Regions from separate parts of the Bacillus sp. NMTD17 genome, predicted to be linked through region 1. Evidence: a T-box and tRNA genes for the amino acid it is inferred to sense, from the RefSeq annotation. Region 1 holds a T-box; the other holds one or more tRNA genes.
What was found. The T-box of region 1 lies ahead of thrS (threonine--tRNA ligase). A T-box ahead of a tRNA ligase gene usually reads a tRNA of that ligase, here a tRNA-Thr.
Positions count from the first base shown of each region.

Region 2: it encodes a tRNA-Thr, which carries the amino acid that the T-box ahead of thrS (threonine--tRNA ligase) is inferred to sense. The anticodon was not compared.

Region 1 is NZ_PVRH01000006.1:45,863-61,404, reverse strand. Features, by position in the region: gene C6347_RS16445 (MerR family transcriptional regulator) at 1-254, shown strand, start outside; gene C6347_RS16440 (MFS transporter) at 281-1,468, shown strand; partial or broken gene C6347_RS16435 (DNA alkylation repair protein) at 1,660-2,512, shown strand; gene C6347_RS16430 (DUF1835 domain-containing protein) at 2,747-3,931, shown strand; T-box leader at 4,006-4,229, shown strand; T-box leader at 4,266-4,490, shown strand; gene thrS (threonine--tRNA ligase) at 4,541-6,463, shown strand; gene C6347_RS16420 (hypothetical protein) at 6,637-7,203, shown strand; gene C6347_RS16415 (hypothetical protein) at 7,230-8,513, shown strand; gene C6347_RS16410 (hypothetical protein) at 8,845-9,126, shown strand; gene C6347_RS16405 (AcpB/EbpR/MafR family transcriptional regulator) at 9,181-10,689, opposite strand; gene C6347_RS16400 (SpaA isopeptide-forming pilin-related protein) at 11,406-15,542, shown strand, end outside.
Region 2 is NZ_PVRH01000004.1:4,365-19,906, reverse strand. Features, by position in the region: gene glmS (glutamine--fructose-6-phosphate transaminase (isomerizing)) at 1-1,423, opposite strand, end outside; gene glmM (phosphoglucosamine mutase) at 1,992-3,338, opposite strand; gene C6347_RS12510 (CdaR family protein) at 3,364-4,773, opposite strand; gene cdaA (diadenylate cyclase CdaA) at 4,766-5,587, opposite strand; gene rsiW (anti-sigma-W factor RsiW) at 5,805-6,431, opposite strand; gene sigW (RNA polymerase sigma factor SigW) at 6,446-7,009, opposite strand; gene rocF (arginase) at 7,193-8,104, opposite strand; tRNA gene C6347_RS12485 (tRNA-Gln) at 8,241-8,312, opposite strand; tRNA gene C6347_RS12480 (tRNA-Tyr) at 8,317-8,401, opposite strand; tRNA gene C6347_RS12475 (tRNA-Thr) at 8,430-8,502, opposite strand; tRNA gene C6347_RS12470 (tRNA-Val) at 8,506-8,581, opposite strand; tRNA gene C6347_RS12465 (tRNA-Glu) at 8,588-8,662, opposite strand; gene murQ (N-acetylmuramic acid 6-phosphate etherase) at 8,883-9,794, shown strand; gene C6347_RS12455 (MurR/RpiR family transcriptional regulator) at 9,809-10,678, shown strand; gene C6347_RS12450 (PTS transporter subunit EIIC) at 10,675-12,048, shown strand; gene pbp4b (penicillin binding protein PBP4B) at 12,068-13,423, shown strand; gene C6347_RS12440 (glycoside hydrolase family 3 protein) at 13,437-15,356, shown strand; gene C6347_RS12435 (exo-beta-N-acetylmuramidase NamZ family protein) at 15,368-15,542, shown strand, end outside.

The sequences.
Region 1 (15,542 bases):
TAAGGGGCACTCTTCCTCAAGGAATCAAGATACGTACGTTACCTGCAGAAGAAACCATGGCGACACTGTTATTTCATTCACATTCTCCATCCGCACAAACTGCTTGTATTGACCTGGCGACATGGATCGAAAATAATGGATACCGCGTGAAAGAAGACCAGCCGGGCCGAGAGATTTATTACCCTTTGTCTGAAAATGAAGAAGGCAGACTCATTGAAATTCAAATTCCTATTAAAGATGAGATCAAATCGTAAACTTTGCCCAAAGGAGAAACGTCACGATGAAAAATAAAACCGTTGTCTATTTACTTGCATTAGCAGCCTTTTTAATTGGAACGATCGAATATATCATTACAGGCATTATCCAGATGGTCGCAGATGATTTACATGTCACGACGTCTGCTGCTGGATTATTGGTCACGTCTTTAGCGCTCTCAGCAGCAATCGGCGCACCGATTGTCATTGCACTCACAATCAATATGGACCGCAGAAAAATATTATCATGGATGCTGATCATTTTTATTTTAAGTAATTTCATCACAAGTGTCAGCCATTCGTTTGAAATGGTGATGATGACAAGGATTTTACAAGGAATCAGTGGGGGGACTGCTATTGTAGTGGCAATGGCTGTTGCGACTCGTCTTGTAGAACGTGAAAAAAGAGGAACAGCCATTGGCATCATTTTAATGGGATTAAGCAGCTCCTTGGTTTTAGGTGTTCCAATCGGGACATTTCTAAGCAGTATGATCGGATGGAAAGCATTATTCGCAACCATTGGATTGATCACGCTTATTCCGCTGATTGTTGTGTATAGGCGAATTCCGTCTATGAAAGAACAAGAACCGGTGACACTTGGTATGCAATTATCGATTTTAAAAGATAAGCGAATATTACTTGCGGTGGCAGTGACGCTATTCTATGTAGGTGGATATTCCACGTTATTTACCTATTTAACGCCCTTCCTGCAAGCATCAGCAAACCTTAGTATCACAGAAATCAGTGGCATTTTATTACTAGCTGGAATATGCAGCTTTTTGGGCTCCAGCCTTGGAGGGATTGCAGCAGATAAAAAGGGCCCAATATTCACGATTTTCTCTGGAATCATTCTGCAAATCATCATGCTCATGCTGCTAGCATTTGTCACAGGGAATCTCGTGGTCATGGTGGCTGTCATCATGATATGGATGATCGCTACATGGAGCACATCACCAGCTCAGCAGCTATATCTTGTAACACTTGTACCAAAATCTCCTGATATCGCATTAAGTGTCAATACATCATTTATTCAATTCGGATTTGCCTTAGGCTCTGGTGTAGGAGGGATTGTGTTAAGCGAAACATCTATATTAAACCTAAGCTGGATCAGTGCTGGAACCGTTTTTCTCGCTTTACTCATGACCATTCTAATGGTGGCGTTTGACCGATTTTCTCAGCGTAAGAGTTTAAAGGTGATCGAGCAAGGAAGCTAACTTAAATTCAATTTTGTATAGAAGGAACTACTTATTTCGGGTAGTTCCTTTTTGATTTGAAGAATGAACCAGTGAAGTTGTTTATTTGCTACAATAGGAGTCAATATCCAAAGAATGAAGGCATCAACAAATTTCTTTTAAAAACGATGAATGTCTAACAAAAGAACTGCTAGACGAGGAGAGAAAATAGAATGCAAATAAGTGAGGATATCATCAATCGAAAAGGCGCTCGAAAGGGGACTGATATCCCTCGTGACGTCTGGACCCTTTTGAATCAGGGAGAGATCGAAAGTGTGAATTTAACTGAATGGCTGGCTGTCAATCAATCATATGACGCTAATACAGCATGTTTTGCCGTCCGTTGGTTTAGACCATTATATAGACGATATTTCATCTGAGATCACTAAACAAAAAGCTGAATCAGGAATGAAAGCAATTCGTCTCATCGGTCAATTGTTAGATGAAGTGCTACACGAAGAGAATGAGGAAAAACAAGCGGAAGTACTACAGGCATTTGCTCACCACGTATCTGATAGCGTTCGCTGTTGGGCTGCTTATATGAACAAACAACACTTATCAACTCTGGAAGAGAAACTTGCGTACATTCAGCCATTTGCAGCTGATCATCATTTTGGTGTACGAGAAATTGCGTGGATGTCAGTGAGAGAAAGCCTCAGTCATCAGCTTGATCAAAGTATAGAATATTTAACAGAATGGGCAAAAAGCGGGGATGAAAATATTCGCCGGTTCTCTGTAGAGTCGATCCGTCCTAGAGGGGTATGGACAAAGCATATTGAGTTATTAAAACAAGAGCCAGAGAGGGCACTGCCTATTCTAAATTTACTCAAATCCGATCCATCAACATATGTTCAAGATTCTGTAGGAAACTGGCTCAATGACGCTAGTAAAACACAGCCAAATTGGGTCATGAACCTTTGCGAACAGTGGTCTAAGGAATCTGATACAAAAGCGACTAGCAGAATTATCAAGAAAGCGAAGAGAACGATTTGTGAAGGGGAATCTGTGAATAAGAGCTTGAACTGAAATCCTTTTTTGAGGGGATTTCTATCTATAAATCATTCAGAAAGAAAAGTCTCAAAGCGAGCTCAGTAAACAGATTGCCCCATTTCGTGGGATATAGTCTCTTCAATTCTGCATTCTATATATATCTTATCCTCTCATTGTCATACTTTTGAATGAAATTGACTCAATAGAATTGACGCAAGAGCCATGAATAGGTGAAGATGAAATAAACTGTAAGATAAAGGGAGACAAATGATGATACATATCGTATTTGGGGCAGCACCTGCCGGTAGTTTAAAACAAGCATTACGTGAAATGAAGCAAGATCAAGTAAATAATATTATCGCCTTTGATGACATTTATTCGATTGGACCCCTTTTGCATTTGCATGAACATGAAGGACAGGAGAAGCGTATAGAGTGGCTGCGTAACGTGATATCAAATGAATTTGGCTATTTTGATGACATGGTCAACGATCAGCATAGAATGCTTCAACAAATAAAAGATATAAAAGATGGTACGCGTATCCTCATCTGGACAGGCAGTAATGCACATGAGCAAATTGGTTTACGATATGCCATCTATTTATTAAAAGAGAAAAACATTGAATTGACTCTACTCAATACAACGACTGCATTTGATCAGCTGTTCAATACAAATACAAGACGAATGGATATTCGCCATGCCGGGGAAATTACAACTGAAAAATTGAAGGTTTTGTACAGATGTAAAGAGCACATTCACGCAGTATCAAAAGAAGAAAGAGAGAAATTACAAAACGAATGGCTTTCATTTGCTAAAGAAAATCATACGCTGCGGATATGGCAAAAAGGAAAAACGATCAGTGTACCAGAAGATGAATTTGATGCTTATTTAGTGAAAATGGCTAAGCGGCTTCATCAGTCCGAGCCAGAAGAGGAGTACATCGTAACTCCACGCTTAATAGGAGAAGTCATTGGTCATTTAGATCAGTATATCGGTGATGATTTTATCGAGTATCGGATAAAGAGATTAATTGATCAAGGCATTTTTGACATGATAGGACGACGAACTTCCATGCGTTATTACTCAATTAAACTGACAGAATTCGGTCAGCACTTCAAAAAATGGGTGTGCTGCCGTGAATTTGAGGATCATCCTTTTGTGAAAATTGAAGGAGATTACGGTGGTGAACCTTTTCATTGTGGGTATTGTCAATGTCATCTAGAAAGAGATGATATACCAATGAGCGATACACTTTTCTCAAAGATTTGGAATTGGAACATACAGTATGGCCGCTGGTTTGACGAAGAGACAGATGATTTGGTGCCAAATGGCGCAGACATGGAAAAGAAATTCAATCAAGAAGGAGAGCGTATCACTGAAGAAGTGAAACGAGCCTTATCCCCTGCGTTTCAAATTGAATACAGCCCAAGTAAATACACGCAACACATCATTTAAAGAATGAATTTCAATTGCTCTGCACAAAATAAAGCTTTACATGTTCTATCATCATCATGTAAGATATGGAGAAATTAAAAGCGAAGAAAAGGACATGAGCCATTTTTACTGGTTACCAGAGAGGGAAGTCACGCTGAAATCTTCCTAACGCAGGAAATGGTCTTACCACCTTTGAGCTGTATTGGGGAAAATTGAAGTATCCAATACCGTCTACGCCACGTTACGGCACCAGAGCCATAAAGCGAATACGCGTTATGGGAATTTGGGTGGAACCACGGATCACACATTCGTCCCTTTATGAGGGATGGGTGTGTTTTTTTGTTCACTCAACTATCATCAGGCTTTGAAAAGGACATGAGCAGCTTTTATCGGTTACTAGAGAGGGAAGTCACGCTGAAATCTTCCCAACGCAGAAAAGTTGTCTTACCACCTTTGAGCTGTATTGGGGAAAATTGAAGTATCCAATACCGACTATGCCACGTTACGGCACCAGAGCCATAAAGCGAAAATGCGTTATGGGAATTTGGGTGGAACCACGGATTACACATTCGTCCCTTTATGAGGGATGGGTGTGTTTTTTTATATCAAAAAATGAAAGGTGTGTCAGTCATGAAAGAAAACATGGTGAAGATTCAATTTCCAGATGGAAAGATAAAGGAGTTTTCTGCAGGTACGACTGTCGCAGGTGTTGCCTCCCATATTAGCCCGAGTTTAAGGAAAAAAGCAGTGGCAGGAAAGATCAATGATCAATTGGTCGATTTAAGTCACCAGCTGGACAGCGATGCTGGGCTGTCTATTGTCACACTCGATTCAAAAGAAGGGCTTGAAGTGCTGCGCCATACATCTGCACACGTATTAGCCCAAGCGGTGAAAAGGTTATATGACAATGTCACACTTGGAATCGGACCTGTCATCGAAAATGGATTTTACTATGATATGAAGCTAAATCAAACATTAAGCGTAGAGGATTTGGCAGAGATTGAAAAAGAGATGGAAAAGATCATAAACGAGAATCATCTCATCCAAAGAAAGGAGGTCTCTTACAAAGAAGCTGAATCGTTGTTTGCACATGATCCATATAAGCTGGATATTTTAAAACGACTCCCATCTGAAGAAGCCATCACAGTGTATCAGCAGGGTGAATTTATCGACTTATGCCGCGGGCCTCATTTACCTTCTACTGGGTTCGTAAAGTCATTTAAACTAACACGTGTTGCAGGTGCTTATTGGCGGGGTGACAGTCATCAAGATGTATTGCAGCGAGTGTATGGTGTAGCGTTTCAACATCCAAAATATCTAGCTGAGTATCTTCATTTCATGGAAGAAGCAAACAAGCGTGATCACCGGAAATTAGGGAAACAATTATCTCTGTTCATGTTTTCGGAAGAAGCGCCAGGTATGCCGTTTTATTTACCAAAAGGTCAGCTTGTCAAAAATGAATTAATGGCTTTTTCTAGAGAAGTGCGAGGCAAAGCGCAATATGAAGAAGTGAGCACACCGTTTATGATGAACCAAGAGCTTTGGGAAAAGTCGGGACATTGGGATCATTATCATGAAAATATGTATTTCTCAGAAGTAGACCATACAAGCTTTGCTTTAAAGCCTATGAATTGTCCAGGACATATGCTCATGTTTAAAAACAGCTTATTTTCATACAGAGACCTTCCGATCAGGATGGCTGAGTTTGGTCAGGTGCATCGTCATGAATTTAGCGGAGCATTAAATGGATTGTTCAGGGTCAGAACATTTTGCCAAGATGATGCCCATATTTTTTTGAGAGAAGATCAAATTGAAGCTGAAATCAAACGGATTTTCCAATTAGTTGATCATGTGTATCGGACATTTGGGTTTGAGTACTCTGTGGAACTATCCACTCGTCCTGAAAAAGCGTTAGGCGATGATGCCATTTGGGATATCTCTGAATCAGCGCTAAAGAATGTGCTTGATCGGCTAAAAGTCGATTATCAGCTAAATGAAGGAGATGGGGCATTTTATGGCCCGAAAATCGATTTTCATATAAAAGATGCCTTGCAGCGGAGCCATCAGTGCGCCACAATTCAGTTAGATTTTCAAATGCCTGAGAAATTTGATTTAACATATATCAATGAAAAGAATGAAAAGGTACGGCCAGTTGTCATTCATAGTGCCATTTTCGGTTCTCTGGATCGTTTCCTTGGCATTCTCATCGAGCATTTTGCAGGCGCCTTCCCGTTATGGCTGGCACCAGTACAAGTACAAATCATCCCTGTCTCAACGGTTCACCTTGATCACTGCCTTGAGGTGCAGCAGCAATTAAGAAAGATCGGAATAAGAGTGACAATCGATGAACGGGATGAAAAACTCGGCTATAAAATGAGAGAAGCACAAATGCAAAAAATCCCTTATATCGCTGTCATTGGCGATACAGAAATGGAAGAAAAAACACTGAACATCAGACAGCATGGAGAAAAGACATCTAGACAGCTGTCTGTTGATGACTTTAAACACCTGGCAGCCCACCAAATAAAAGATAGAACAGCTGCTCAAATATGATGTGCTGATTTCATGAAGAAAGATAAGACGTTCATTGAATGATGGGCGTCTTTTCATTTGCGAAAAAAGCCGAATTGACAGTAGAAAGGGAAAATATTGAAACATTTTTTCGGTAAAATCGTAATAAAGATAGAGCGTTCAACAGAAACATTTAAAACGGAGAGGAGTATTACATGGAACAAGCTGCACTGAAAAAGATGAGGACAAAACAAATAGCTGTCTCTAATTTGATATTCGGACTTATGATCATCGCTTTTTTTATGGTGATTCAAATCTTTAATATCCAACTTACACATTTCTTTTTGTGTTTAGGCATTTTAATGCTTCTCCAAGGCATTATAGGCTTTATCAAAAAAGGAAAAACAAAGTTTTTCATACCTATTTTTGAGCAGGTAGCTATTTATGAAAAAGAGAAATTAGGAAAAGAGTGGGAGAAAGAAAAATTTTTAGAGAATGTTTGGAAAGTCGTATTGAGTGGCATTATGTTTTTTCAATCATTTAGTTTTCAAAATGTAACGAATCCATTTAGTGACATCGAGCCTGTATTTACCATTTTCTTGTTTTTAATCGTTCTAGCCTCTATCAATATAAGCATGCTTTTTCGCTTTCGAAAAATCGACAGATCGACTGAAGGAGAATTAACAGGCTATACAAAAGAGTCTAACATGATGGGAATTGCTTTAGGGTTATTGATGGCAATCATCATCTCTATCTTTATCGTAATTTTTCTTCTTCCATAAAACATCATTATTTTGAGGTGAAACCATTGAATGCAAAAATTAAACAACTGATCGATCAGACAAAGGCGAAATTTGGCTTAGATCTTTATCATCTAAAAAGACACAGCTTTCATCGTTACGTCAACATGTTTAATGAAACGATTTATACATTCAATATGGAATGGTTCCCCTCTCATGAAACGGAACCTGAGGACGACGATTTAAACCCAGACGGCACAGCCATTATTGAAGTGAATTTGAATACGGGACAGGTGGAAACAATTATTTTTGTCATGGACAAAACCTATGCGCAGCATGGTGTCACATTTAAGAGACCATATCCAGCTCATGTCATTCAATGGATCGAACAAGAAACAGGGTTAATCTATGGTGAGCATTTTCACATGCATCAGAAGGAGAAAGGGGGACTTTTTTTCGAAGAAGCAATAGATGGTGTGAAAGTGACGCCTTCAGGCAGAATTGAGGTGAAATGGGATGAACATGGACAGCTCATGTACTTTACACACCACGGACCATTTTTAGCCAAAACATTACTGAGAGCTGAGGAATATGTGCTTTCTATTGATAAGCTGGAGAACTTAGCCGAGCAGCAAGTGCAGCAGTTTCAATGGCCTTCCTTCGAGCACAATCGAATTCGAACAATTTATGCATTAGAAGAAATCTATGTCAAGAACGATGGAACAGGAACTATACCGTTTGAAATTGGGCGTGAAGAAACACTTTGTATACACATGAATGAGATCATTGAATGGAATGAACCGTTAAACAAAGCCTTTGAAAAAAAGGAAATGAATATCCATGAGGACATTTCAGCTGAACAAGCTTTCTCATTGGAGCCTTCACCGGATACCATCCCGATATCAAAAGAAGAGCAAACTGAGTGTATAAAAGCAGTCCGAACCTTTTTGGCGCAAAAATATTCAAAGGATACAGGAAAGTGGGTTCTGAAAACACTCCATCGTGATCATGGATACATCCATGCGATATTAAAAACGAACGGGCAAGAAGGCAGTGGATTTATGGACAAGATCAAGGTCTTCATTGACGCCAGCTCGTTTGAAGCCGTTAATTACATAGATAAAAAAGAAATGTTTCAAGTGTGCGGGATACTGAGTCCCTCTCAATCGGCAAGTGAAATTACTGTATCTCAGAAAGAAGCCTTTGAAAAATTGAGAGAACGTCTTGAACTGACACCTATCTACGTCTATGACGAAGTGCAAAAACAATATGTTCTATGCGGAAAGCTCGATTGCCATGATGGTATTGATGCAGAGAGCGGCGAAGTGTTTTCTTTGAAAGACCTCTCATAATGTCTGAAAGAACAGTGAGGAGCTGTTCTTTTTTGTCTCATTGCACCAATTTTTTGAAGAAATTTGGAATTTTGTAGCAGGAAGTTGTCGTTTCATCACGAAAGAAACAGATAAGAATATGATCATAGGTCCATCGGTTGGAATATAGTAGACGTCATACATATGAAACACTCATGACAGTAAACATGATCTACAATGCTTTTTGAAGAAAAATGAAATCGTGTCTCTAGTAGTATACGACATTTGGTGGACTGACATCTTAGGATGACTTTGAATATGTTTGTTTTAGGTAAGCTTGAAGCCATGATAGAAGAAAGTGAGGATATCTACCTTGAGTACATTGGAAGTGTTTCGTCAGTTTTTGGTTGACCATTATCCTGCGTTACAAGATGAACTTTGGCTGAAAGATGTTGATACCCTTCGAATTTCTCCTATTCTTCATCCTTTTCTGAAAAGCAAGCTGCCAGAGGGGATCGAAAAATTCACTTGTGTACTATTCACGCAGCAGACAGATCAAACCGCTGCACCGCTCAAAGTATACCTTCTATTAGATGAATATGAGCAATCACTTTACGCCATTGATTTGATGAATGAACAAATCGTGCTTCATTAATACAGAAGCAAAAAGCTGCTTGAGAAGCTCTCAAGCAGCTTTTTTTGATGAAGATTAGTCGATCATATCAACCAATCTTCGGTTCAAGTTGTCCAATTCTTTCTTTGTTGGAAAAGAGCTGATCAGCAGTGTATATCGTCCAAATTGAATAGGGAGCTCGGTATCGGTCACGATCATATCAATCCCAAGTTGATCCATCGTTACATCATTTAATGTATTTTCTGGACTTGTAAAAGTGTGAATGAGAGGAGGCACGCTTAATTTAATTAAATCTGCTATAAACAAACTATGATAATAGCCTAATGTTGAAATAACAAATATGTTCAACACGTTTCTTCGCTCCATTTCAAATTGAACAAGCCCTCTCCAGGTAGACGTAATGATACGGATCAATTCCCGTTCATTTTTCACAAAAGAAGCGAGTATATCGTCTGTTTTTAACTCTTGGATGATATGAGTAATCCTCGAATAGAAGTAAGGAAGCTGCTCTTTCACCTCTGATAAATAACTCGATTTCTTTTTGAAAAGGAATCCATCTCTCACGGTAATTTCCTTAGAATACACATAATATTGGAGAAGAATCAGTGTCATCACCTTGCGATTAGCCACCTCTTGATGATAAATCAACTCCAATTGATTGATAAATGAATGAATGGCTTCAAAGAGGTGTGGTGTATGCGATTGAAAGAACGTCAACTTTTCTTCGACAGATTCAATTGATTTAAAGTGGCCAATAGCTGGTTCGATCAATAGTAAAAAGACAAATTCGTGATGATCCAGTGTAATACCAAAAATGTCCTTTGTCATTTGGCAAATATGCTCTTCCCAGTTTTTGATTTGATTATAGATACCTTTGGCTGTAGAGGTCTGTTTTTCTTCATTCATCGAGTACGTATAATTGCGTCGTATGGTAAAATTTTTCCTCACTCGGTGAATGGAAACACCGAGCCACAGGCAGTATTTATCTATAGCCACATCTGGTACATTGACTTCGAGCACCTGAAATAGCTCTTGTAATAAATCAACTGCGTCTTGCTTTTGAATATCATCGAATGGCCAAAGCCGGCTTCCATACACTTCAAACAAAAACTCAACAAAGAATTGACGAATCTCCTTCTCATTCCCATGGAACTGCATACTATCTGGGCGTAACTCGATGTCATAGGATGTAAGGATCGAATTGATTTTATGAATGGTGTTATACAATGTGGATCTACTAATATTAAGCGTGTCCATCCATTCATAGAAAGACCTGTTTTGTTCGAAAAAAATGCCGTCAATCAATCGAATTTCAATCGTATCTTTTAAAATTTCTTTGATATAGTAGTCTACTCGTATCGTCTGTGTATAACAAATGGATATGCCTTGTCTTGGCTTTATGTGGATTAACGGCTCTCCATTCTCTGTTTTGAACGATTTCATTTGTTCTAAATCGCTTTGAATGGCACGAACCGAACCGATATGTTCATTCGATATTTCTTGAAGGCTCCACCACTTATTTTTGGATACAAGCAGTTTTAAAATTTTTATCCATCTCTTTGATTTATTATCAATGAGCTCCATCAAACAACTAACTCCTTCCCTTGGCTTGCCTCTATATTATGAAGTTCACTTAAAGAACATTTGATTCTCAAAATAGGCATGAAATGATTGTAATGTTTAGGCTAAATCGTTTTGTCTTCACTTTTGATGATAAAAGAGAAAAAAATTAGACGAAAACAAATGTTATGCGCTGATTCTCCATATTTTTCTTTTAAAAGGTGATAAGTAAGCCATGAATCCTATAAAAATGGATCATTTTAGATATTTTGTTTATTTTTTTGCTGTTGAAACGGTAAATGTAAGAATAAAACGGAGAAGCTTTTTGATTACCATATGAAAGGGAGTAGAAAGGAATGCGATCTATATGATGCTGAACTGTCTCACCATACATACCATATGATACATGCTTGTTTCATATGAATGAACCATATGTGAATATATGATTATATAAGCATGTAAACATCATTTATTGTTCATTCCAGTATAAATAGAAAATTCACATTTATTTTTTCATGATCCCTCTCACTATTCCCCATTTCTATAGACCCCTATCCAGTTACTATATCCACTACTCATGATTACCTTTCAAGCTCATGATTGATCATCTCATTTTATTCATAGGGTCTTAAGGTGCAATTTTTAGAAAATATTTGATTAGAAACGGAGTGGTTTATCAGACAAGATACAAATGGTTTTTTATCGTTGTTGAAAATTAATTTTAGAAAAGGGTGGATGTATTGAAAAGAATATTGTCATTGGCTCTCATCGCGGTGTTAGTCATACAGTCTAGTATATTAGGAATCTTGCCTCTGGCAGGGGCACAAGCCAAAGAAAGCCAAGAAAACATTTATGGGGATATTGAGTTTGCTGATAGCGAAGGAAACAAGTTATCAAACATGGAAGATCAGCAAATAAGAAAGGCCACTGTCCATTGGTCTATAAAAGGAATTGATCTAAAAAAGCAATATCCGTATGTTCTCTCTCTTCCTTCAGCCATTCAGGTAGAGAAGGAGCAGAATGAACCAATTATTGTCAATGAAGTATCTGTTGGAGAGTATACCGTTTCAAAACAAAATGAAGTGACGGTCATATTTAAAGAAGATGTTGAGCTTGATCCAAATTTAGAAGGAGCAATAGACATCGATGTCACTAGTATATCTGAGCAAAAAGAGAAAACAAAGCAAAACGAGCGTAAAGAAAGCCTTCCAAAAGATGACACAACCTCAACTGAGAAAGACAAAGCAGCTAAGAATCAAGAAGCCGCTCAAACGAAACAAAGCGATGAGGATGAATTACTAAAAAACAAAGTGAGCATATCTAAGCGTGTAGGGCTGCAAAGTGTTTCAAAACAAATGCTGATACAAGAAAATCTCCTCACTGATGCGAAATTGATATTTGAAGATCAGGAAGGAAATTCAGTTGATAGGCCTGATATCAACTCGCTGATTTCCATTAACTATAAGTGGGCCATCCCGAATGGGCATAGCTATAATGGCGGTGATGAATTCCATTTCAAGGTTCCAGAGGAATTAGTGATTTACGAAAAAATCGATCGTCTCGAGATGAAATTTAATCAAGCAACCATTGGTTATTTTTCTGTAGATGAAAGTGGAAATGCCTCCATCGAATTCACTGATTTTATCAAACAATATTCAAATATCCATGGAACACTTCAAGTGTGGACGCAATTAGATCAAAAAACTGTCATTACTGAAGAAAAAGAAGTGGTCATTACTCCAATTGAAGGCAAAGATACGATATCGATCCCGATTCAATACATTCCAAATGGCCCAAATGTCTCTAAAAAGGGAAAACCCAATCGATCTTACAATGCTGAAACCATTCAATGGACAGTCGATTTTAATATGGACTTAGACGATGTGAAACAAGCGAGACTGTTAGATCCGATTCAAGAAGGTCAAGCGTTAAAAAAAGATTCAATCAAGCTTTACCGTGTTGATACAAAGCTAAATGGTGAAACCTCGCTTGGTCAGCTGCTTGACGAAAACCACTACACAATCGGCCAAACAGCAGATGGTCAAGATTTCACGATTGAATTTAAAGATGACGTGCATCTAGCTTACCGTTTAATGTATGAAACGGACATTACGAATCAAGATCAGTCTGCGTTTCGTAATAAAGCGTCCCTTGTCTCTGCTGATAAAGTGATTAGTTCAGCAGAAGGAACAGTGAATGTGACAAGAGGCAGTCCTTTAAGTAAAAAAGCCGCCCACTACGACCCAGTCACACAAATAATTACGTGGGAAATTCGTTATAACTATAACGAAAAAACAATTGCTAAAAAGGATGCTTTGTTAGAAGACTTCTTTAATGGCACACAGGCGCTGATATCCGATTCATTTCAAGTCAAGGAAGTCACAATTGATCAGGATGGCAAAGAATCAGGAACAAAAGCGTTTGGAAATTATGTGGTTCAACCTCAAAAAAAGGATGAACAGAACGGGTTTACCTTGCAATTCAGTCAAGATATTCAATCGGCTTATCTCATCACATATCAAACAAAAGCAACCGAGCGGATTTTTGAAGCTGAAGAGATTATCAATACTGTAACAGCTGGCAAAGAGAGCAAACAAGGGAAGCAAAGAATTGACCAACAAATCCTAACGAAAAATCATGGAACACCGAATTACAAAAACAAGACCATTCCATGGCGTATCATCTTCAACAAAGATCAACAAACCATGAACAACCTGATATTAAAAGATACGTTTACAAACGAAGGATTGACGCTGCAAAAAGATAGTTTAAAAGTGACGACAGGAAATACAGTGCTTGAAGAAGGCACAGATTATCAAATAGTTGAACATGCAAATGGATTTGATATTCAATTTACGAAAGAAATAAAGACAGAACATGTAGTCACATATACAACGTCTTTTGATTATGAAAAAAGAGCAGATAAAGATCAAAAGAACTTGCGTAATCATGTAAAGCTTGAATGGGTAAATGAAGATGGCAAGAAATTGACGAAGGAAAATCAGTCTGTCTTCACGCCTGACACATATACGCAGTCAAATGGGTTCAAGAACGGAACATATGATGCAAAGAAAAAAGAGATCACCTGGAATATCGGTGTGAACTATAACTTGAAACATTTAGAAGAGGCGAAAATCGAGGATTTCATTCAAGGAAATCAGCGTTTGCTTAAAGATTCAATCACCATCTACTCGCTTGATTTACATGGCGGGGAAAATGGAGCAGAAGAAAAAGAGGTATTAGCGAAAGAACATTATGACATCAAATTCCTTGAAAATGAAAAGGGAGAATCAGGCTTCGAAGTCATTTTCAAAAATGCCATTGATTCCCCATACAAAATCACGTATCAAACGAGTGTTGAAGGAATGGATTTAGTACAGAAAACCTACGAAAATAAAGCGACCCTTTATGATCGAAAGACGAAAGAATCAGACGTGAACGCTGTAGTGTCCATTCCAAATGGAGGGAAATACACGAGCAAATCAGGAAATCAGCAAGGGAAAGTTATTGATTGGAAACTGAATATCAATTTTGGTCAATCAACAGTCCAAGATGCGACGATTATAGACCATCCGAGCAGTAACCAAGCCATAATAGAAAACTCATTTCATCTCTATTCGACGACAATAGATGAAAAGGGGCAAGTGACCAAAAAGGAAGAGCTGGAAAAAGGGAAGGATTATGAGCTAGACCTTGAATTCGATCCAGACTCTTTTCAAATCAAATTTAAAGAAGACATCACCAGACCATATATTTTAGAATATCAATCTCTCATTTTAGATAAGGTGGGAAGTACACTTCAAAACGAAGTAACGTTTAGAGGTGAAAATGTAAAAGAAATAAAAAAGGAATCCGAAGCCTCAATTGTGGTAAAACGCACCGCTGGCATGGGAGATGGCACGGGAGCGATTGGCGCTTTAACCATTAAAAAGGTAGATGCGAGTAGTGGAAAAGTGCTAAAAGGAGCAAGCTTTTCTCTGACAGATGCTGCGAGCGGTATCGTCATTGGAACAAAGGCAACAGATGAAGAAGGAGCTCTTCGATTTGATCGTCTCTTGTATGGTGACTATATAGTGACAGAGGTGAAAGCACCTGATGGTTATATGAAGACCAAAGAACCGATCCATGTAACGATTGATCAGCCTTACGAATCAGGAGATCAAGCGAAAACAGGAAATAGCATGACGGTGCAGAACCAAGAAATCCGCCAGCATGTCAAGTTAACAAAAAAAGACAAAGAGACGGGTGCAGCATTAGAAAATGCAGAATTTGAACTAAGAAATGAATCTGGAGATACCGTCCAAACCCATTTGAAAACGGATGAAAAAGGAGAAATTCTTTTCAAACATCTTGAGCCAGGTTCCTATTATTTCGTTGAGACAAACGCACCGAAAGGCTATCAATTAAATCAGCAAAAATGGCCGTTCACAATTAAAGAGAATCAAACAGAAACAACGACTGTAACCGCAGTAAATGACATGATAAAAGGCTCTGCAGAATTGAGCAAAATAGGCGAAGGCGGAGAGAGACTAGAAGGTGCACAATTCAAGCTCTTAGATCAAGATGGGCATGAGCTAAATGGTTCGCTTGTCACAGGAGAAAATGGCAAGGTCACGATAAATGAACTAAGACCGGGTACGTATCAGCTCATTGAAACAAAAGCACCTGATGGTTATGTATTAGATGAAACGCCAATCAAATTTGAAGTACCACTCGATCCAAAGGAACCGGTCATCATTTCGAAAAAGAACCTATATGAAACAAGTGCATTAAAAGTGATGAAAGAAGGAGAAGATGGCAAGAAGCTTCAAGGTGTTCGATTTGAAATCATGGATCAAAATGACGAAGTCGTGCGTAAAGATTTGACAACAGATGAA
Region 2 (15,542 bases), on a different contig from region 1:
ACACATAGTAGTCAAGTCCTCTTCCGATAAAGAATGCGTTACGTGTCACTGTGAAGAAGTCACGAGCGATTTGTTCCATTTCATCCTTTTGATCGACAAGGGCTTCCATTGCGTTTGCTACAATCCCAAGCTCTTTCACAAGATCAAAGTCAAGAGATTGACCATTTAATTCGGCTGCAACTGATGCAAGGATCGCAAGAACAGCGATTTGTGCTGTGTAAGCTTTTGTTGAAGCCACTGCAATTTCTGGTCCTGCATGAAGAAGCAATGTGAAGTCCGCTTCACGAGAAAGCGTTGAACCTGGTACGTTTGTGATCGTTAATGCTTTATGACCAAGCTCTTTGACTTGAACAAGTACAGCACGGCTGTCCGCTGTCTCCCCAGATTGAGAAAGGAAGATGAACAACGGCTTTTTCGATAGAAGCGGCATGTTGTAAGAGAATTCACTTGCTACATGGACTTCTACAGGTACTTTCGCCCAGTCTTCAATATATTGTTTACCGACAAGTCCTGCATGGTAGCTTGTTCCGCAAGCCACAATGTAAATGCGGTCTGCTTCTGCTACTGCGCTTGCGATATCGCCAGCGACTGACAGCTTGCCGTTTTCGTCTTGATATTCTTGGATGATTTTGCGCATGACAAGCGGCTGCTCATCCGTTTCTTTTAACATGTAGTGAGGATATGTGCCTTTCTCGATGTCGCTTGCATCTAGCTCAGCGATATAAGAAGGACGTGTCATGATATCACCGTCAAGGTTTTTGATGATCACCTCGTCTTTTGTGACAATGACCATTTCTTTATCCATTAATTCCGCATATTCGTTTGTTACTTGAAGCATCGCCATTGCGTCAGAAGCTACAACGTTGAAATCTTCTCCGAAACCAACCAATAATGGGCTTTTGTTTTTCGCCACATAGATTGTTTCTTTGTTTTCGTTATCGAAAAGGGCAATTGCGTAAGAGCCTTTTAGTTGAAGAAGCGTTTGACGGAAAGCTTCCTCTGTATCAAGACCTCTGTCCACAAATTGTTCGATGACTTGAACAACAACCTCTGTATCTGTGTCGCTTTTTAGTGTGACGTCTTGTAAATATTCGCGTGTCAATTGTACATAGTTCTCGATGACACCGTTATGAACAAGCGTAAAACGGCCAGAAGCACTTTGATGCGGATGCGCATTTAGATGGCTTGGTACACCGTGTGTTGCCCAGCGTGTATGTCCGATTCCAGCTGAAGATGCTACATTTGCATCAACAACTTCACGAAGCTCAGCGATACGTCCTTTTTCTTTGAACACATGCACGCCTTCTTCGTTTGCCACAGCGATACCTGCTGAGTCATACCCGCGGTACTCTAGCTTCTCTAAACCCTTTAATAAGATTTCCTTCGCATCATTCTGACCAATATAACCTACGATTCCACACATAAATATTCTTCCTCCCGATCATGTGAAAGGGACAAAGAAAGCCTACTAAAATAGAAGGGACATTTCTTCGTCCCTCTCTACATGTTTAATTTGGGAGATCATGTGTATTCCCTTTGTACAAAGAGTCACCTCTTTGCTTTAAAGAAACACTTACGGCTGTGATCTCTTTTTTGATCAGCCGGGAGGCATCCGCCGAAAATTCGATAACCTCCATCCTCGTCAACTAAGCATCTTTCGTCCGATCGCTTAGTTCGGGCGCTATAATTATAAGAGAGTTGCTGAACATCTACCCTGCCTTTCCTGATAGAATAAAAATCCAGTAACACAAGGATGATTGTACTATAAGGTCTGACCTCCGTCAATCACAATTTAGCGGGTGATCCCGCTCAAGAAAGTGAGACCTCCATACACTATATGCGATGAGGCTTGTCATGTTCTACCTTTGATGTGCTCTCCTATGTATGAAGGCAGCAAATTGCCCTCGCTTATAAGATTCGTACAAATCCATCCATTTATGACGTTTATTCGAAAAAAAAGCAAACCGCCGCTGGCGATTTGCTTTCATCTATTACTCGATACCCATTTCCTCTTTCACAACAGCGGTAATTCGAGTCACATATTCATCACACAGCTCTTTTGTTTTCGCCTCTGCCATCACGCGTACAAGCGGCTCTGTTCCAGATGGACGAACAAGAATACGGCCATCACCGTTCATCTCTTTTTCGACCTCTTGAATCACTGCTTTTACTTTTTCATTTTCTTCCACTTTATATTTATCAGACACTTTCACATTCACTAGAAGCTGCGGGAATTTTTCCATTTCAGCTGCAAGCTCTGACAATGTTTTTCCTGTTGCTTTGAGTGTATTGACAAGCATGATCGCAGAAAGCATGCCATCACCTGTCGTATTGTAATCAAGGAAAATCAAATGGCCTGATTGCTCACCGCCGACATTATAGCCATCCTTTTTCATCGCTTCGACCACATAGCGGTCACCAACAGCGGTTTGGATGCTCTTAATGCCTTGTTTCTCCAGCGCTTTATAGAAGCCTAGGTTACTCATGACCGTGGATACGACAGTGTCATCCTTTAATCGGCCTTCGCCCTTCAAATAACGTGCACATATGTACATAATTTGATCGCCGTCTACAATATCACCTTTTTCATCGACAGCAATTAAACGGTCTCCGTCACCATCAAACGCAAGACCAATATCTGCACCCTTCTCCTTCACAAAAGCAGAAAGTGCCTCTGGATGAGTTGAGCCGACACCATCATTGATATTCAATCCGTTTGGTGATGTTCCCATTGTGGACACATCAGCATCTAAATCCGCAAATAAATGTGTCGCTAGAGAAGAGGTTGCACCGTGAGCACAGTCAAGCGCCACGTGAATACCTGTGAAATCCTCGTCCGCTGTCTGCTTCAAGAATTGCAAGTATTTCTGACCACCTTCAAAGTAGTCATTCATCGTTCCAAGATCCGCTCCAACTGGGCGTGGCAATTGATCGACCGGCTGATCCATCAGCTGCTCAATTTCATTCTCCTGTTCATCAGACAGCTTAAAGCCGTCACCGCCGAAGAATTTAATTCCGTTGTCTTGAACTGGGTTGTGAGAAGCAGAAATCATGACACCCGCTTCTGCGTCCATTGCCTTCGTTAAATAAGACACACCAGGTGTTGAGATCACACCTAGACGCATCACTTCAGCGCCAATTGAAAGTAAGCCTGCAACGAGCGCTCCTTCTAGCATATGACCGGATACACGTGTGTCTCGTCCAACGAGTACCTTTGGACGTTCTTTATCCTTCGTGAGCACATAGCCGCCAAATCTCCCAATTTTAAATGCGAGCTCTGGCGTTAATTCGCTATTCGCCACACCCCTTACACCATCAGTTCCAAAGTACTTGCCCATGTTTCAATCGCTCCTTTTTTACCATTCAAGAGGACGCTTCGTCCTCTTTTTTATCTTCTTTGATCTGCTGTCTTTGACTTGATTCTTTCTTTGCTTTATCTTGCGTGGATTCTTCTTTACTCTTCTCATCCTGATCATCGTCATCAGAAGATGGATCCTTGCGATCATTCGTAGACGCTGGCTGATCTTCTGTCTCAGTAGAAGTCAGTTTCACTTTGACCTTTGATCTCGATAATGTCCACGTCACATTTTGAGGACCGTTCACTTGAATTGTGACCTCATGTGTTCCTTCGTTCAAGTCCCCAACATTGATATAGGCTTCAACGTCTGAAGCCTTTAGTTTATCAATCGCACTCTTTGATCCCTTTGCTGTTAACGTGAGTCGTCCAGAAGATGGGCTCACAAAATCAGAGGTGAGATCCTTGCTCAGACCTACGACAGAAATTGGTACATTATCGATCTTTTTTTCTTGCGCTGTTGCAACCTTCACTTTGATCTTGACGGTTTCGGGCGATACCTTTTTCACACCATCTGGCAGGGGAATGTCGGCATCAATCTCCGTATCATCTTTGATCTTGCTTAGGTCCAGCTTGACGCCATCAATAAAATCAAGCGAATCCAGCACTTTTTGAGAGCCGTACACTGTGACCTCACTCGGGCTTGTCTCAATACTTGAGATACTGATCCCATCCGGCAAACTGCCAGTCCGCTCTATTTTAAACGGAACCTTTTTGCTTGGACTTGAGATGGGAACTGTAATATTCACCACAGACGGACTCAATTCGACTGGCAGCTCATTCCCGCTGCTATCATACACAGTGAGCTTCGCTTCCTTTTCAATTTGCTGATCGACATCCTCTAGGTTCACAAATGCTTTAATGACAGAAATTTTGTCGATTACGTCCTTTGAACCAGTGACTGTGACTTTTTTCGGATTCACAATAGGCTGTTCAGGTGAATAGCCATCTTTGATTTTATTTTGATTATAAAATTCAGTTTCAACAGGAAATTCTGCTGTTGTTTTTTCTTGTATCGTCACCGTCGTCACAGATGGGTTGATCGATAGTGTGAGCCCTTTTGATACATCTCTTGCCTTCAGCTCCACTTTATGGGTACCTGTGGATAAATTCTGCATATCTGCATATATTTCGAAGTTCTTTGTTTGTCTTGCTGTTTTCACAGCACTCGTTGACCCTTTAATCGTCACATTGACTGTTTGCGGCACACCAGTAACGACGTACTTCTCGTCATCATAATACGCTTTAACAGGAATGTCGGTTAAGGTTGCTTCATCTGTCGTCGATGTTGGGAAAAAGGATTCACCGATTTTTTTCGGCGTGGGCGCTTGCGCTGAATTGACTGCACCATACAGCAATAAAGCGAAGACCAATGCAAGAAGCTTTACGGCCCAGCGATTATTCAAAATCTTATCCATTTTTCTTGCCCCTCCAATACCATTTGGTCGAGGAAGCATCTTTGCTGTTCTTACTAAATTCAGCAATCAGCATTTCTTCAAGCGCTTCTTCTGTCAATTCTCGGTGGAGATCACCATTTCTTGCGACAGAAATGCCGCCTGTCTCTTCAGAAACGATGACGGTTAAGCTGTCTGTCACTTCACTAATTCCGACTGCCGCCCGGTGACGCGTCCCCAGTTCCTTAGAGATAAAAGGACTTTCTGACAGCGGTAAATAACAAGCCGCAGCTGCAATCTCATCACGCTTCATAATGACAGCACCGTCATGAAGCGGTGTATTTGGAATGAAAATATTAATGAGCAGCTCTGAACTCACCTTTGCATTCAAAGGAATTCCAGTCTCTATGTAATCATTCATCCCAGTATCACGCTCAATTGTCAGCAGCGCGCCGATTCTGCGTTTTGCCATATATTTAATTGCTTTTGTAATTGCCTCGATCGTTTTCTGCTGCTGTTCCTCTATAGGTGTCCCGCTTCTTGAGAAGAAACGGCCGCGCCCAAGCTGCTCAAGCGCTCTCCTTAGCTCTGGCTGAAAAATAATAATGATCGCAAGGAATCCCCACGTAATCGCTTGATCCATCAGCCATTGAAGTGTGTTAAGACCGAGATACGCACTTCCCATCCTGACAAGAACAATGACCACAATTCCCTTTAAAAGCTGAACCGCTTTTGTTCCGCGGATGACCATCATTAATTTATATATCACATACCAAACAACGAGAACATCAACAGCATTACCGAGGTACTGCAAAAAAGGAATATCCCCTAAAGCCATTTCCTCGTCCTCCAGAATTTTCAGTTATTCTTCGTTTGATGCATTTTTAATAAAAAAAGAGACTATGTGTAAATACATAGCGTGGCTATTATACCACATTTTGTTTCAGCAAGGAAAACAGTTGCCATATATGTCTGGCGTGCTAGTTCGCATACATTCTGACCTATAATATAGAAAAAGAGCAGCCCCATAAAGAGACTGCTCTCGACCCGTATGATTACTTTTGCTCCTCTGGTCCAATGACCCGCATCACATTTTGTGCTGTGGATTTCATTTTGTACCAAATCCAATCAAACACTTCATTAATTTCATTAATTTGACCAGTGACTTGTCCGGCAGAAGCAGTCAGCTGTTCCCCATTGACGACGGTGACATTTCCATCAACCTTGCCTTCTACAATCAGCTTGCCATTTTTGACAGTGACATCACCTTTTACGGTTTCCCCTTTAGGTACGGTCACTGTATCATTTACAACGACGAGATTCGACTGTTTTGACACACTGAAATTATGATCGGTATTCCAGCTTGTAAACAGACTGCCTCCCATCAAAATGAGAAAGAGGGCAGCGGCCACCATCAGCGGATGAGCTTTGATCCATCTTTGAACCGACACACGCTTTTTTTCCTTTGGAAGACCTGCCATCACCTTTGCAGTGAAATCAGATGGTGCTTCTATATGAGATGTACTCTGCACAAGCGCGATGGATTTCTCAATTTGTTGAAAATGAGTACGGCACTCCTCACACGATTGCAGATGGCTTTTTAATTCTTTTTCGTCTTGGGGCTCAATGTCCCCGTCTAAATACTGATGCATAAGCAGGACGATTTTTTCCTGACAGCTCATCAAAATCACCTCACTCAAAGGTCTCTCAACTGTTTCCGGAGAGCCTCTCTACCCCTGTGTATTCTCGTTTTCACCGTACCAACGGGTATATTCAGAATCTCGCTAATTTCTTTTAACGAGAGTTCATCAATATACTTTAAAACGATGACCGAACGATATTTATCGGGTAATCTTAGAATTTTTTGCTGAATGGTACTCGATAATTCAAGAGACACCACCTCTTCCTCTGGCAAAATGCCATCAGCAGCAATTTGAGAATACATATTCAATCCTTCTGTTCCTGCCACCTCTGCATCTAAATAATAATCCGGCTTTTTTTTGCGAATACGATCGATGGTCAGGTTGGTTGCAATGCGGTACAGCCACGTAGAAAACTTACGATTCACATCAAAGCTTTCAATATTCACATAGGCACGAATAAACGCCTCCTGTGCAATATCCTCTGCTTCGTGTGCATTCCCAAGCATACGATAGCACAGCTGATAAATTTTGTCTTTATACAGGTCTACGATGTCTGCAAATGCGTTCTGGTCGCCTTTTTTCAATTGCTTAATTCTCTTTTTAATCATTGTGTCCATAGTATATTCAACCTCTGCCTTCACCGGTCTTTATGTATACGAATCTCTTTCCAAAAGGTTTCATTCTCCTCTAAAAAATAGTGTAACAAATTTTTGACAGCGTGTTACGCATATCCACCGGTAAAAACCTTAATATATCCTTAAATTTCTCCAAAACAAAAAAGAACGGGAACAAGTCCCGCTCTACAATAGCTTTTCGCCCATTAACGAACCAATCAACGCAACAGCTGCCTCGGCTGTTTTATTTTTTTCATCTAATACCGGATTCACCTCAACAAATTCAGCTGAAGTCAAAATACCCGCTTCCTCTAAAAGCTCCATGGCAAGATGACTCTCCCGGTAACTAATGCCACCCGCCACAGGAGTTCCTACACCAGGGCACTCCGCTGGATCTAGTCCGTCTAAATCAAGCGACAGGTGGACACCATCTGTTCTTTCCTTTAAATATGAAATGGCTTCCTCCATCACCCTTGTCATCCCTAAACGATCTATTTCATGCATCGTATACACTTTAATGCCTTTCTCTCTAATCAATGCCCGCTCTCCCTCATCTAAGGATCGAGCACCAATTATAACAACATTCTCAGGCTTCAATTTAGGGGAATAACCACCAATGTTCGTTAAATCAGCATGCCCAAGGCCGAGACTGACTGCAAGCGGCATACCATGTATATTTCCAGAAGGAGAGGTTTCCTCTGTATTTAAATCACCGTGTGCATCATACCAAATGGCACCTAAGTTTTCATAATGCTTGGCTACCCCCGCAAGTGTTCCTATCGCAATGCTGTGATCACCGCCTAAAATGAGCGGGAATGAGCCTGATTGCACAATACTGTCAACCTTCTCAGCTAGCAGCTGATTCGCACTAGCATTCTCCGTTAAATTTTTTAGCTTTTCACTTGTATATAAACCTTTCTCATCATCTCTTTGTTCAACCAAAATATCGCCGAGATCCTCCACATCAAATGAAAGCGATTCCAATTTTTCTTTTACGCCTGCACACCGAATCGCACTCGGTCCCATATCGACGCCCCTTCTCATTTGACCCAAATCCATCGGAACTCCGACAATCGTGACCTTCTTTTGATCTCCCATATGTACATCCCCTTTCCGTTCATGCTTATATTTTACTTTCTCGATGCCTTCTGACTCAACTCAACAATATTTTGAATAGTTATACATTCCGTCTGCCAACATAAAAAAAGACACCTTTTTGAAAAAGGTGTCTTAACTGGGCTAGCTGGATTCGAACCAACGCATGACGGAGTCAAAGTCCGTTGCCTTACCGCTTGGCTATAGCCCAAAAATGGTGGAGGGGGGCGGATTCGAACCGCCGAACCCGGAGGGAGCGGATTTACAGTCCGCCGCGTTTAGCCACTTCGCTACCCCTCCACATATGGAATTGATAAAGAAAAAACAGTGCCGGCAAGAGGACTTGAACCCCCAACCTACTGATTACAAGTCAGTTGCTCTACCAGTTGAGCTACACCGGCATATGGTGGAGGATGACGGGCTCGAACCGCCGACCCTCTGCTTGTAAGGCAGATGCTCTCCCAGCTGAGCTAATCCTCCACATCATGGTGACCCGTACGGGATTCGAACCCGTGTTACCGCCGTGAAAGGGCGGTGTCTTAACCGCTTGACCAACGGGCCAGTTTGTCAAGTTTGCTGTTTCCGTGAAGCTGACAAAAGTTATTATATACAGGTTGTCCCCCTTTTGTAAAGGGGATTTTTATTTTTTTTATTTTCTAATTATTTACCTCCAGTTAGCACAACGTTTCGAGTGAAATATAATTTCAATATTTAAATATAATGTTGAAATTTCATATCACACTGAATATACTGAAAATGAAGAAATAAGGAGGAATGTCGCATGCAGCCATCTCAATTGCGTTCTTTGACAACAGAATCAAGAAACCCTAACACAATGGGAATATCACAAGCAGATCCGCTCGAAATACTCCAGCTGATCAATGAAGAAGATATGAAGGTCGCTCAAGCAGTGAACCGTGTCCTACCACATGTCAAAACAGCAAGTGACTTCGCCTATGAATCCATTTCAAATGGGGGTAGACTCGTTTATTTAGGAGCCGGGACAAGCGGCAGACTTGGCGTGATGGATGCTGTTGAATGTCCCCCTACCTATAGCGTCTCACCTGATGTGATTGTCGGTATCATGGCAGGCGGCGACTCTGCTTTTTCACATGCTGCCGAAGATGTGGAAGACAGTGAAGAAGCCGGCAAACAGGATTTAGTACACATTCACCTGACATCAAAAGATACGGTCGTCGGTATCGCCGCCAGCGGCAGGACACCCTACATCATCGGCGCTTTAAACTACGCTAAATCCATCGGCGCAAAAACAGTAGCCCTCAGCTGCAATGAACAAGCAGAAATTAGCGAGCTGGCAGACTGCGCCATTGAAGTCATTGTAGGACCAGAAGCCATCACTGGGTCAACACGAATGAAAGCCGCATCCGCTCATAAAATGATTTTAAATATGCTTTCCACCTCTGTCATGATCAGACAAGGTAAAGTATATGAAAACCTGATGGTTGATGTAAAAGTCAGCAATCATAAATTAAAAGAACGCGCCATCACCATCATTCAACATGTGACAAACGCTTCCTATGAACAAGCCGTGAAGACTCTTGAAGCAGCAGACTTAGAAGTCAAAACCGCCATCGTCATGCTCCAAACAAACACAGACAAAAAAACAGCCAAGGATTTACTCAACAAAGCGAATGGCCATATCGACAAAGCCATCTCTCATCATCAATCCTAAAGGAGGCAGAGCTCATGTCAGCAGGTGGACTCACCCTACTACACACAATGAAAGCAAAGCTCCCCCAATCTGAAAAAATCATTGCAGACTATATCCTTGCCCATCCTGACAAAGTCATTAAAAGCACAGTACACGAGATCAGTCAGGCAGCCGGAGCAAGCAGCTCTGCTGTCATCCGCCTTTGTAAATCTCTCGGGCTAGATGGCTATCACGATTTAAAAATGCGAATCGCTGGAGACTTGATGCACGACGATAAACAAGGCTATCGTGATATCGAACAAGATGAACCGCTTCAATCCATTATTCAAAAAACAGCAGGAAACTCGATTCAATCGATTAAGGACACCGCTTCTATTTTAAATGCAGAAGCATTAGAAAAAGCTGTTCAATTACTGCTGCATGCAAACCAAATCCATTTTATCGGCGTCGGTGCATCTGGCATCGTCGCAGCGGATGCCCAGCAGAAATTTCTCAGAATCAATTATGCAGCGACTGCCTTCACTGACATGCACATCGCATCAACGGTCATCGCAAATGCAGGAAAGAATGACATCGTGTTCGGTATATCCTTTTCAGGAGAAACGTTAGACATCATTCAAGCCCTTCAGCTCGCAAAAGACAATCAAGTGAAAATCATTGCCTTAACGCATCCTGGTCAAACAAGCGTTTCTGCCTTAAGTGATGTTCACCTATCGACGTCCGGTTCCAATGAAGCACCTTTTCGCAGTGCAGCCACTTCCTCTAGAATGGCACAGCTCTACTTAATTGATGTCTTGTTCCTCAGCTTAGCTTCCCGTCAATATGAAGAGACAGCGCAATATATTGACAAGACAAGACATGCCATCCGCTCCATGAAACGAAAATCAAAGGGGGATTCAACATGAGTCATCAAAAGAAATATCAGCAGTTGGCGAAAGACATTCTTTCTCTCTGTGGTGGTTCTGAAAACATCTCTTCCCATACACATTGTATGACGCGTCTCCGAATTACACCGATTGACAATGAACAAGTTCACATCACAGCAATTAAAGAACTCGATGGCGTCATTGGTGTCGTTGAGGCAGAAACGCTTCAAATCATTTTAGGTACAGGTGTTGTCAACCAAGTATCAAGTGCGTTTGAACAGCTGCTAAATGCCTCTGGCTCTTATGATTTAAACAATGAAGCACAAAAAAACAAGCAAGCCATTTCACAAAAGAACCGCACACCGTTCAAGCTGTTCTTACGACGGATTGCCAGCATCTTTATTCCTATCATTCCGGCACTCGTTGCATCAGGTCTTATTACAGGGATTACGAAAGCAATCGTGCAAGCAGGCTGGCTCGATGAAAAGTCTCAAGCAGCGATCATTTTAACCGTTATTGGTTCAGGCTTGTTCGCATATCTCGGTATTTTAGTCGGATCAAATGCCGCAAAGGAGTTTGGAGGCTCTCCTGCATTAGGCGCATTAGCTGGTATCCTCATTATTAACCCAGCCTCCGCAGACATTATGTTATTTGGCACAAATATTCTACCAGGCAGAGGCGGGCTCATCGGTGTTCTTCTAGCCGCCATCTTTATGGCACTTGTGGAAACCCGAATTAGACGCTTCGTCCCGCAATCACTTGATATCATCGTCACACCAACCATCACACTACTCATTACAGGCATTTTTACGTACGTTGTCTTCATGCCAGTCGGCGGATTTATATCGGATGCCATCACCTCAGGATTAACTTATCTATTAAATATGGGCGGAATCTTCGCTGGATTTGTTCTTGGTGCGACCTTCCTTCCACTTGTTGTGACAGGACTTCACCAAGGACTGACACCAATTCATATGGAACTCATTAATTCCATTGGAGATGACCCGCTTTTGCCAATTCTCGCTATGGGCGGTGCAGGACAGGTAGGTGCGGCATTCGCCATTTATATGAAAACAAAAAAGAAAAAACTCAAAAGAGCCATCGCAGGTGGACTTCCTTCAGGGATGCTCGGCATTGGTGAACCACTCATTTTCGGTGTTACACTCCCGCTGGGACGACCATTTCTCACTGCTTGTCTTGGCGCTGGAATCGGCGGCGCATTTCAAGCCTACTTCCAAATTGCAACGAAGGCGATTGGTGTATCAGGTCTCCCATTAACCTTTATTGTTCACACACATCAAATGCTTCTTTACTTAATCGGACTCTTTATTGCATATGTCGCTGGATTTATTTTCACATACTTATTTGGTTTTCATGATGATATGGCTGTTGAATTTGAGGAAAAATAAGCAATAGGAGGTCTAACTCTTGAAGAAATACTTTCTCTTAATAACAAGTCTGCTCATGCTCCTTGGATTACCCGTACAAACATTTGCAACTAGCTCCCATCCTGTATCGTCTTTGTCTAAAACAGCACCTGAAGAATATCCCGTCTTAAAAAAGGCAAAACGACCGGAACAAGCAGGTTTTTCTTCCAGGCAGCTTAGGAAGGTTGATCACATGATTCAAAACGACATCAAAGCAGGATTTCCAGGAGGCGCACTCATCATTATCAAAGACGGAAAAATCGTCCATCAAAAAGCCTATGGCTACAGGCAAAAATACGAAGGCACAACTGAACTCAAATCATATAAGAAAATGAAAAAGAATACACTGTTCGACTTAGCATCCAACACCAAAATGTATGCGACGAACTATGCCCTGCAAAAGCTCGTCTACGAGAAAAAACTGGATGTGAACGAAAAAATACAAGCCATCCTGCCAGATTTTAAAGATGAACCAGATGCAAAGGTAACCGGCAAAGATCAGCTCCGTGTAAAAGATCTTCTGACCCATTCTGCCGGGCTCCCTTCCAGTGTCTTATTTTATAGCAAAGAAGCCGCCGGCTCTTTTTTCTCTCAAGATAGAAAGACAACGATGAAATGGCTGCCGAAGGTGCCGCTGCAATACAAACCAGGCACCCAGCACATTTATAGTGACATTGATTACATGCTGTTAGGCATGATCATTGAGAAAAAAACAGGTATGCCTCTTGATCAATATGTAGAGTCGACGATCTATCGGCCGCTAGGTCTCAAACATACAATGTTCAATCCACTGCAAAAAGGATTTAAACCGAAGCATTTTGCAGCAACCGAACGTTTAGGTAATTCGCGAGATGGTGTCATTGATTTTGAAAACATTCGCAGGTACACCCTGCTAGGCGAAGTCCACGATGAGAAAGCATATTACTCAATGGCAGGTATCTCTGGTCATGCCGGACTTTTCTCTAACATGTCAGATATGGGCGTGCTGCTCCAGCTCATGCTGAACAAAGGAGGCTATGGAAAAAAAACCATCTTTGATCAAGCTTCTATCGATCTCTTTACAGCCTCTTCTGATACAAACCCAACTTACGGGCTAGGCTGGCGTAAAAACGGTCATACTGACATGGAATGGATGTTTGGAAAATATGCAAGTAACGAAGCCTATGGACATACTGGCTGGACCGGAACCATGACATTGATTGATCCAAAACATAATCTAGGTATCGTCTTGCTGACAAATAAGAAACATTCGCCTGTCGTTTCACCTGAAACCAACCCAAATCAATTTGAAGGTGACCTTTTCCCAACTGGTACTTATGGAAGCATCATGACCGCAATCTACGAATCTTTTAAGTAAAAGGAGGAATTCGATGTTAAAAGCTCTTTTCCCCGCTACTCTGGTTTTGGCCCTGCTAACCTCTTCCATTCCAACGGAAAAGGTTAGCTCTGCCCCTCTTCCAACCGCAAAACAAATGGTGCAAGACATGTCCCTGGATGAAAAGATAGGTCAAATGCTCATGCCAGACTTTCGCAATTGGCAAACAAAAGATGAATCTGCACCTACAGGCTTAACAAAGATGAATAAAGAAGTGTCCCATCTTGTTGAAAAATATCATCTAGGCGGTGTCATCTTATTTGCGGAGAATGTCGTTGATACGAAACAAACCGTCAAACTCACCCATGAATTTCAAAAAGCATCACCAAAGATTCCATTACTCATTTCAATTGATCAAGAAGGTGGAATCGTCACAAGATTACAAAAGGGAACACATTTCCCAGGAAATATGTCGATTGGTGCCTCTAGAAGTAAGAAAAATGCATACGACACAGGAAAAATCATCGGTAAAGAATTAAACGCACTAGGGATCAATACAAACTTCTCTCCTGTGCTTGATGTGAATAATAACCCAAACAACCCCGTCATTGGTGTCCGTTCCTTTAGCTCTGATCCTGCTCTTGTCACTAGGCTTGGCCTTCAAACCATGAAAGGACTTCAAAAGGAAAAAACTATTTCGACACTCAAGCATTTCCCGGGACATGGTGATACAGCTGTCGATAGTCACTACGGCTTGCCGCTCGTAGAACATGACCTAGATCGTCTTAAAAAAGTGGAGCTGTATCCGTTTCAACAAGCCATCAACGCTGGTGCGGATATGGTCATGACCGCTCATGTTCAATTCCCTGCCATTGACCACACAACGTACAAAAGCAAAAAAGATGGCGAGGACATTATGGTTCCAGCAACCTTATCGAAAAAAGTCATCACACACTTATTAAAAGAAGAGATGGGCTTTCAAGGTGTTGTGGTAACAGACGCCCTAAATATGAAAGCGATTGCAGATAACTTTGGGCAGGAAGAAGCCGTGGTGATGGCTATTAAGGCAGGTGTCGACATCGCCCTTATGCCAGCACCAGTCACCTCTCTAAAAACAGAAAAAAACCTAGAGAATGTGTTCAATGCTGTAAAACAGGCGGTTGTAAAGAAAGAAATTCCGATGTCTCAAATCAACCAATCTGTCGAAAAAATTCTTCAATTGAAAATCAAACGCGGCATCATTTCTTCCAAGAAACCCATCACCCTTGAGAAAAAAATCAAAAAAGCCACTCAAGTCGTTGGGAAAAAGTCGCACCGGAAAGCAGAACAAAAAATGGCACGTGAAGGGATCACCCTGCTTAAAAACAACGAAAAGACCTTACCATTCAAGCCTAAAAAGAATAACAAGATCTTGGTCATGGCACCTTACGAAGATCAGACAAAAGCCATGTCTGTCACAATTGACTCTCTGATCAAACAAAAAAAGATCAAGCCTGTACGTATCCAATCATATGCGTTTGCGGATAAGACCTTCACTAAAGAAACAGCCAAACTAATACAAGATGCTGACTATGTGATTACCGGCTCTTACGTTGTCCAAAATGACCCAGCTGTGAATGATGGTGTGATTGATGACAATGTACAGGACCCGAAAAAATGGGCTACTGCCTTCCCTCGTGCTGTTATGAAAGAAGCAGCAGCACAAAACAAAAAAATGGTCATCATGAGTCTAAGAAATCCTTACGATGCGGCAAATTTTGAGGAGGCTGATGCCTTACTAGCCGTTTACGGTTTTAAAGGCTACTCAAACGGGCAATTCAATCAGCCAAATATTCCTGCTGGATTAGAAGTGATATTTGGCGCTGCATCACCTAAGGGCAAATTGCCTGTGGATATCCCATCTGTCACTCATCCAAATCAAACCCTGTATCCATTCGGCTATGGACTCAACTTGAAAGGGAAACAGATCAAATAGGAGGGATTCTCTTGAAAAAAACAGCAAGCTTGATACTCGCAAGCATTCTCATTATGAGCACATTGACCGCCGCCTCCCCCGCAAACCAAGAACGAACAGATACAAAAGGAAAAAAAGCAGCGGTCAAAACAGGGATCGAAACACTACTCTCAGGCAACCTTGCATGGTTAAAAGGGAAAAGGGTCG